One region of the Catenuloplanes sp. NPDC051500 genome, then DNA from elsewhere that is predicted to be linked to it. Evidence: riboswitches for the same ligand, from Rfam matches in the RefSeq annotation. Region 1 holds a riboswitch; the other holds the start of a gene.
The links. A riboswitch is a leader RNA that binds a small molecule or an ion and turns the genes downstream of it on or off. The one in region 1 is predicted to bind cyclic di-AMP.
Positions count from the first base shown of each region.

Region 2: it holds a riboswitch for cyclic di-AMP, as region 1 does, so the genes downstream of both, ACIA8K_RS08305 (coiled-coil domain-containing protein) here and ACIA8K_RS01760 (C40 family peptidase) in region 1, are expected to answer to the same signal.

Region 1 covers NZ_JBITDX010000001.1:421,672-425,863, forward strand. The annotation lists partial or broken gene rsmH (16S rRNA (cytosine(1402)-N(4))-methyltransferase RsmH) at 1-800, opposite strand, end outside; gene mraZ (division/cell wall cluster transcriptional repressor MraZ) at 963-1,394, opposite strand; gene ACIA8K_RS01760 (C40 family peptidase) at 1,891-2,391, opposite strand; cyclic di-AMP (ydaO/yuaA leader) riboswitch at 2,397-2,550, opposite strand; gene ACIA8K_RS01765 (MurT ligase domain-containing protein) at 2,931-4,151, shown strand; gene ACIA8K_RS01770 (hypothetical protein) at 4,144-4,192, opposite strand, start outside.
Region 2 covers NZ_JBITDX010000003.1:377,886-382,077, forward strand. The annotation lists gene ACIA8K_RS08300 (glycoside hydrolase family 65 protein) at 1-1,689, shown strand, start outside; cyclic di-AMP (ydaO/yuaA leader) riboswitch at 1,908-2,039, shown strand; gene ACIA8K_RS08305 (coiled-coil domain-containing protein) at 2,042-3,040, shown strand; gene ACIA8K_RS08310 (hypothetical protein) at 3,254-4,192, shown strand, end outside.

The DNA of each region.
Region 1 (4,192 bases):
GACTGATAGGACATGACGACCACCCGGCCGCCAGGCGCCAACGCATCGAGAGCCGCCGGTAGCGCCGATTCAAGGGCGGCGAGTTCGCCATTTACCTCGATGCGTAACGCTTGAAACGTTCTTTTTGCAGGATTTCCGCCGGTACGCCGGGCTGCGGCCGGAATGGAGTCTCTGACCAGGTCTGCCAGACGCCGCGTCGACGTGATCCGGGAACGCCCCCGCTCCCGGACTATCGACGAGACGACGCGGGTCGCGAACTTCTCCTCGCCGTACACCCGCAGCAGCCTGACCAGTGCGCCTGGCTCGTAGTCGTTGACCACGTCCTCCGCGGTCACGCCACTGCCCTGGTCCATCCGCATGTCCAGCGGAGCGTCCTGGGAGTAGGCGAACCCGCGATCGGGCGCGTCGAGCTGCAACGAGGAGACACCGAGATCGAACAGAGCGCCGTCGATCTGCTCGAATCCGAGTCGCGCCAGCACCTCGGGCAGCTCGGACGAGACCGCGTGCACCAGGTGGGTGCGGTCGGCAAACCGGTCCAGCCGGCGGCGCGAGTGTTCAAGCGCCTCGGTGTCCCGGTCCAGGCCGATCAGCGTCAGCCGTGGGTTCGCGGTCAGGATCGCCTCGGCATGTCCGCCGAGACCCAGGGTCGTGTCCACATAGACCGGTTTCTCACCGGTCAGCGCGGGGGCGAGCAGCGCCAGGCACCGCTCCAGCAGGACGGGCACGTGCGTGCCGCGCGCCTGCCATTCCAGGCCCTCGGCCACGAGCTCCGGCTCGGGCACCCCCATGTCGACCCCCATCTGTGACGATTCGTTTCACGCAGTGCCCGCCAGCAGTGCGACGAAGACCGTACCGCCAGATCCCCATCCGCTCTCTTGGCGTCACCACCGTCGCGCCTGATACCGGGGAAGGGGTCTCAGGAGCGCCGAGCGGCTGGAGATCTCGCAGTACGGGTCCGATCGCTACAGACCGCCGGGTAGCACCCCCTCCCCGATGTCGGCGAAGTCGTCCTCGCTCTCCGCGAGATACGTCTCCCAGGCCTGCTTGTCCCAGATCTCGACCCGGGTGCTGGCGCCGATCACGACCAGTTCACGATCCAGCCCCGCGTACTCCCGGAGGAGGACGGGGATGGTGACGCGACCCTGCCGGTCCGGCACCTCGTCGTGTGCGCTGGCGAAGAAGACCCGGCTGTACGCCCGCGCCGCCTTGTGCGTCATCGGGGCGGTCCGGAGCTCCTCCGAGATGCGCTGGAACTCGGGCATCGGGAAGACGTAGAGGCAGCGTTCCTGCCCTTTTGTGATCACGACACCTCCCGCCAGCTCGTCCCGGAACTTGGCCGGGAGGATCAGCCGGCCCTTGTCATCCAGGCGCGGGGTATGGGTGCCGAGAAACATCGCGGCGCACCCCCCTCGCCCTCGACGGCGGCATTCGCGGTGCCGCAGATCACTCGGGCCGGCGGGCTCTCCACGACCCCGCCATGTGGCCCCACTTTACTCCACTTCCCTCCACCCGCAACCAGAAATGGCCCCTAGTCAAGGGGCATGACGGTGCAAAACAGCACGTCACGGAGGGTTGTCGAGGGTGGAGGGACTTGATCCAGTACGCCCGTCCGGTTTCCGACATCCGTTCGGATCGGCCTCTTCGCCGTACCCTTTATGGTGATTTTTCGGTCGGTTTTTCGGCGGTCTGCTGGGCGGCGGACGGTTGCGTGGAGGGAAGTGGAGGGAAATAACCGACACCCACCGTCCCCGTTCGTGATCTCTGAGCGACCGCTGCGAACGTCCCGGAAAACAAGTGTTCACTCAGACCGGGGGCAGGCGGCCGGGACACCGGCCCCTGCCGGACGCGGCAGGGGCCGGTAGATGTCACAGGCACGTAAAGCGGTCCATATCAGACTATTCGTCGGACCACGTAACTCCGCGACCAGATCCGGTGCTTGCCCACCCGCATACCCGGCTGCGGCGCGTCGTACATCCAGTCCCCGCCCGCGTAGATCGCGGTGTGGAACCCCTGCGCGCCGTGCCGGAAGACGAGCAGGTCGCCCGGGCGGGCCTGCGCCTTCGACACCGCGGCGCCGTAACGCTGCTGGCGGTCCGCACTGTGCGGAAGCGTGCGCCCGGCCGCCTTCCGGTAGACGTACTGCGTGTAGCCGGAGCAGTCGAAACCGCTCGGGCTCGCGCCGCCGGCCCGGTACCGCTTGCCGGCCAGGCTCTTGGCCAACGCGACGACCGCCGCACCCTTCTGCGAGGCCGCCGCGTCCGCCCGGTCCACACCTGTCAACTGACCGGCGGTGACACAGAGCGCGAGCAACGCCGCAAGCAACGCGAATCGGGGCACGGTGAAGCGCCGGACCGGCGTCGAGGAGGGCCGGACCGGGAGATGCGTCAACACGAAAGAAATCCTTTCGGCGCACCTGCGGGGTTAGCTGTCGGATTCGGGCGCCGAAACGTGCCCGGTCCGGCCTGACGCCGGACTTCACCCCAAGGCCCGCGATGCGAGCCGTCCTGGAACTGTGGTTCCCCCGCCCCTGCCCGTGAGTGCCATGTGCTGCGAGGGGTGTCGCGACGCCCGGGACGGGCAGGGTTCGGTGTGTCCCGCGGTCGGCGCGGCCGGTGGCACGACGCTTACCGGCTCGTCGTTTGTAGCGGACCACGGGAGCACGCCCCGGCCGCCGAATGATTACCCTCCGAGGTTGGCATGTCCGCCCCGCGACCCCGGTGTGTCCGGTGCCCGAAATGCGGCGCCGACCCGGACACGCTCCGTATATCGAAACCGGTGAAGCTTCCCACACAAATCGCTGTCACACGGATGCGCTCCGACGTATCGCCAGCGTGATCAATTGGTCCGCCCGGACAGCATGCAAGGGGCCGAACGAGCCGATCGTGAAGCGGTGCCGGTCCGGTAACCTCGCACGGGTGACGCAAGGCAACCTGCCCCTCCGCGCCAAGGTCGCGACCCAGGTCTCCCGCACCGCTGCCGCGCTCTCCCGCGCGGCCGGGCGGGGGGACGGGTCCGTGATCGGTGGCTGGATCGGGCTCAAGATCGACCCCGACCTGCTCGAGCACCTCGCCGCCGGCCGCGCCATCGCGCTGGTCTCCGGCACCAACGGAAAAACCACCACCACCCGGCTCACCGCGGCCGCCCTGGGCGTTCTCGGCCCGGTGGCGACCAACTCCTTCGGCGCGAACATGCCAAGTGGGCACACGTCCGCGCTCGCCAAGGCGGGCGCCACGCCGTACGCGGTGCTTGAGGTGGACGAGCACTACCTCCCCCAGGTCATCGAGGAGACGCGGCCGCGCGTGATCGCGCTGCTCAACCTCTCCCGCGACCAGCTGGACCGGGCCAAGGAGGTGGCGATGATCGCCCAGCTCTGGCGCACCACGCTTGCCAAGCACCCGGAAATCATGATCGTCGCCAACTCGGACGACCCGATGATCGTCTGGGCGGCCGGGAACTCACCCACAGTCACCTGGTTCAGCGCGGGACAGCGCTGGCAGGACGACTCCTGGGTGTGCCCGGAGTGCGGCTCGACAATCGAGCGCGCCGACGGCCAGTGGTGGTGCACCGGCTGCCCGCTGCGCCGCCCGCAGCCGCAGTGGGTCGTCGAGGACGACGGCGTACTCGACCCGAGCGGCGCCTGGCACCTCGTCCGCCTGCAACTGCCCGGCCGGGTGAACCTCGGCAACGCGGCCACCGCGCTCGCCGTAGCGTCCGCGTTCGGCATCCGGCCACTCCAGGCCGTGCCCACGCTCTCCTCGGTCGCCTCGGTGGCCGGGCGCTACGCGCAGGTCGACCGCGACGGGCGCAACATCCGGCTGCTGCTGGCGAAGAACCCGGCCAGCTGGCTGGAGGCCTTCGACATGGCCGACAACGCGCCCACGCTGCTCTCCATCAACTCCCGCGACCCCGACGGCCTGGACACGTCCTGGCTGTTCGACGTCGACTTCTCGCCACTGCGCGGACGGCAGATCCTGATCACCGGCGAGCGCGCCTACGACCTGGCGGTCCGCCTCGACGTGAACGACGTGCCGTTCCGGCACGTACGGACCTTCGGGGAGGCGATCGCCAGCGTGCCACCGGGCCGGCTGGAGGTCATCGCGAACTACACCGCCTTCCAAGACATCCGAGCGGAGCTGGACCGTGTCAATTAACCCGGAGTGGAGCACCCCCGGGCAGCCGCCCGGGGGGCAGA
Region 2 (4,192 bases), on a different contig from region 1:
GTGGTGGAGACGGACGGCCGCCACATGGTCAAGACCGAGGGCAACCCGGACTGGATGCGGACCACTGTCGCCTGCATGCTCGAGCCGGGGCAGAAGCTCCGGATCATCAAGTTCATCGCGTACGGCTGGTCCAGCCGGCGCTCCGTGCCCGCGCTCCGTGACCAGGTCGGCGCCGCACTGGCAAGTGCGCGGCTGACCGGCTGGGACGGGCTGGTCACGGCGCAGCGGGAGTACCTGGACGCGTTCTGGGACCACTCGGATGTCAAGGTCGAGGGCGACCCGGAGGTGCAGCAGGCGGTGCGCTTCGCGCTCTTCCACGTGCTCCAGGCCGGCGCCCGGGCGGAGATGCGGCCGATCGCGTCGAAGGGGCTGACCGGCCCCGGGTACGACGGCCACACGTTCTGGGACTCCGAGACGTTCGTGCTGCCGGTGCTCACCTACACGCAGCCGGATGCGGCCAAGGACGTGCTCCGCTGGCGGCACGCCACGCTCGACCTCGCCAAGGAACGGGCCGAGACGCTCGGCCTGCGCGGCGCGGCGTTCCCGTGGCGGACCATCCGCGGGCACGAGACCTCGGCGTACTGGCCGGCCGGCACCGCGGCGTTCCACATCGCGGCGGACATCGCGGACGCGGCCCGCCGCTACGTGACCGCGACCGGGGACGAGGACTTCGAGCGCGACTACGGGTTCGATCTGCTGATCGAGACGGCCCGGCTGTGGCGCTCGCTCGGCCACCACGACCGGCACGGCCGCTTCCACATCGACGGCGTGACCGGCCCGGACGAGTACACGGCCGTGGTGGACGACAACATCTACACCAACCTGATGGCCCAGCAGAACCTCTACGCGGCGGCGGAGGTGGCGCTGAAGTACCCGGAGAAGGCGAGCGCCGCCGGCATCGACGAGGAGGAGATCGCGGGCTGGCGGGACGCGGGCGCGGCCGTGCACCTGCCGTACGACCACGAACTCGGTGTGCACCAGCAGTCGGAGGGCTTCACCCGGCTGCAGGAATGGGACTTCGAGGGCACGCCGCAGGAGAACTACCCGCTGCTGCTGAACTACCCGTACTTCGACCTCTACCGCAAGCAGGTCGTGAAGCAGGCGGACCTGGTGCTCGCGATGCTGTGGCGCGGCGATGCGTTCAGCGACGAGGAGAAGCAGCGCAACTTCGCCTACTACGAGGCCCGGACGGTCCGTGACTCGTCGCTCTCCGCCTGTACGCAGGCGGTGCTGGCGGCGGAGACCGGGCACCTGGAGCTCGCCCACGACTACCTGGGCGAAGCCGCGCTGATGGACCTGCACGACCTGCACAACAACGCGCGCGAGGGCCTGCACGTGGCGTCGCTGGGCGGATCGTGGATCTCGCTGGTGATGGGTCTCGGCGGCATGCGGGACCACGGCAGTCAGCTGTCCTTCAACCCCCGCCTGCCGGAGCGGATCACCCGGATGGAGTTCGCGCTGCTCTGGCGCGGGCTGCGGCTGCGGGTGGACGTACGCAGCGACGAGGTCACCTACTCGCTGCGGAACGGCACGGGTGAGAAAAGCATCACACTCGTGCACCATGGCGAGCTGGTCACCGTGTCCGCGGACAAGTCGGTGACCATGGCGATTCCGGAGCGCACCGACGTCGGGCCGGAGCCGCATCAGCCGGCCGGTCGCGCGCCGGCACGACGGTCAAGCTCTCTGTAGTCAGCCGATCGACAACTGGTCAGGATAGGTCGCCTCGGGAAACCGGGGCGGCCTATTTCCGTACCATTTAGATGTCGCTCTATGATTTAGGGTCATTGAGCGGGCACTTTCTGTGACTATAGGGTTTTCTTAAGTTTCGTGATCTTGAGCGTGGCTGTTTGTCGCACCTGGGTAGTCTTGCCGCCGGTTGTCATCAGCGGGCGCCGCACCGGCGCCAGTGACCACCACCGCCAAATCGCACAGCGAGTCGGGGAACCACGTTTGTGGGGTGAATCCGCGTCAAGCGGTAGGGGTGTCGTTCCCATCCCGAACCCGTCAGCTAACCCGGCCGGCGGTCCGAGAAAGGGACATGATGCGCCTACGGCGAATAGCGGTGCTTGCCGTGCTGCTGGCGAGCGGTGCCACGGCCGCGCTCGCGACGCCTGCCTACGCGATCGACGAGGGCGGCTCAGATCAGCTCAGAGAACAGCTCGACGCGGCCAGCAAGGGCTTCGTCGAGGCGAAGAACAAGCTTGCCGCCTCGGAGAAGCGCCAGAAGGAGCTGACCGAGGAGCTCAAGACCATCGAGTCGGACCTCGTGGTCCGGGAGAAGACTGTCGGCGAGCTGGCCGGCCGCACGTACCGCAACGGACGCCTCGCCCCGATGGTCGCGATTCTGAACGCGTCCGAGGGCGACGGGTTCATGGACCGCGCCACGTTGGTCGAGACCATGACGATCAACCAGGAGAAGCAGGTCCAGAACCTGGTCACCGCGAAGGACGAGGCCTCGCGTGCGAAGACTGCCATCGAGTCTGAGATCGGTGAGCAGAAGAAGCAGGTCGAGAACATGGAGAAGCGGAAGAAGCAGGCGGAGAGCGCGCTGAAGGCAGCCGGTGGCGGCGCCGCAGCGAACGTCGAGTCCGGCTCCGGTTCCGCCGCGGTCGCGGCGTCGGCCGAGCGCAATTCGGACGGCTCCTTCCCCTCCGAGGGCTGCACGGTGAACGACCCGACCCCGACCGGCGGCTGCATCACGCCGCGCCTGCTGCACGCCTACAAGCAGACGAAATCGGCGGGGTTCAACCACTTCGTGTCCTGCTACCGCAGCGCGGAGGACGGCGGCGAACACCCACGCGGCCGGGCCTGTGACTGGTCGGCCCAGGCGAGCGGCTTCGGCGGCGTCGCGGCCGGCTCGGACAAGGTCTACGGCGACAACCTGGCGAACTTCTACATCAAGAACGCGGACCGCCTCGGCGTGCTCTACGTGATCTGGTTCCGCCGGATCTGGCTGCCGTCGAGCGGCTGGCAGTCCTACTCGGGTGGTGGCAGCCCTTCGGGTGACCATACGAACCACGTACACCTATCGGTGATCTGATGTAGTTCAGGATCCGTTCGAGAACCCGCGGGATAAGCGCATCCCGCGGGTTCTTGCATATGTCACACGCATACAGGTTTGCTGATTTCCGGCGGTGGATAAATCAACCGACCGGGCGACCCGCACTTGACGGGACGCGACCGGCGCGGAACCGTTCAGAAGATCAGCGGGCGCGTCTTCACGGACGTGTGAGGGGAGATCCGGCGGATTGCGATGACAGACTCCGTTGACGAAAACGACATCTTCCAGGGCCGATGTACCGGCGGCCCGCTTGACGGCCGGACGTACGCCATCCGAAAGCCCGCGGGGTTCGTCCTCGCGGACAAGAGCACGGCGACCGGGTGGTACTACGACCGGGTGGACGACGGATTCCGGCTGCGTGCGGGCCAGCCCGTCCGGCTCCGCCAGCCCGACGTCGTCGCGATCGCGGCCGGCGACGACTACGACGTGATCGCCCCGCCGGAGGACCCGGACAGTCAGCCACCGCTGGCGCTTGCCGCGGCGAACCCGAACCCGGCACAGATCACGGCGGAGATCTGGCGCTTCTGGGGGCAGTTCGACGCGTTCGAGCCGTCCGTGCAGCTCGGCGGCGTCTACGCGGCCAAGCCGGGCTACCACAACTACCGCAACGCGCTCGCCACAAGCGACTATTCGCGGGCCGACGTGGCGAACGACAGGCAGGGCCCGGGCGACAAGGCCGCCGCGATCGACCTGACCATGTCCGACACGGCGATGCGCAAGTACACCACCCGGATGGACGTGGCATGCCGGGCGCGGGACGAGCGCCTGTTCATCGGCGGCGCGCCGATCATCCGGGAGTTCATCGGCACCAAGGACAGCCGGACGGTCTACTGCTACGTGCTCACCGGCGGCCGCGCGCTGGGCGTCGGGGCCGACGCCGGGCCGGACCCGGGCCGGGACGACACCCACCTCTGGCACCTGCACCTGTCGATCATCCGCCGGTTCGTCGCCACCCAGGACGCGCTCGACCGGCTCATGTCGATCCTCCGCGGTGAATCGATCGAAACCTGGAAGGCGCGCTCGGAGAGCCCGCGAGGAGAGGAAGAAGACGAGATGTCATACCAGGTCATCCCGGTCCCGGCCGGTTTCGCCTTCGACGAGAACCAGAACCTGATCGATCGGCGGTACGCG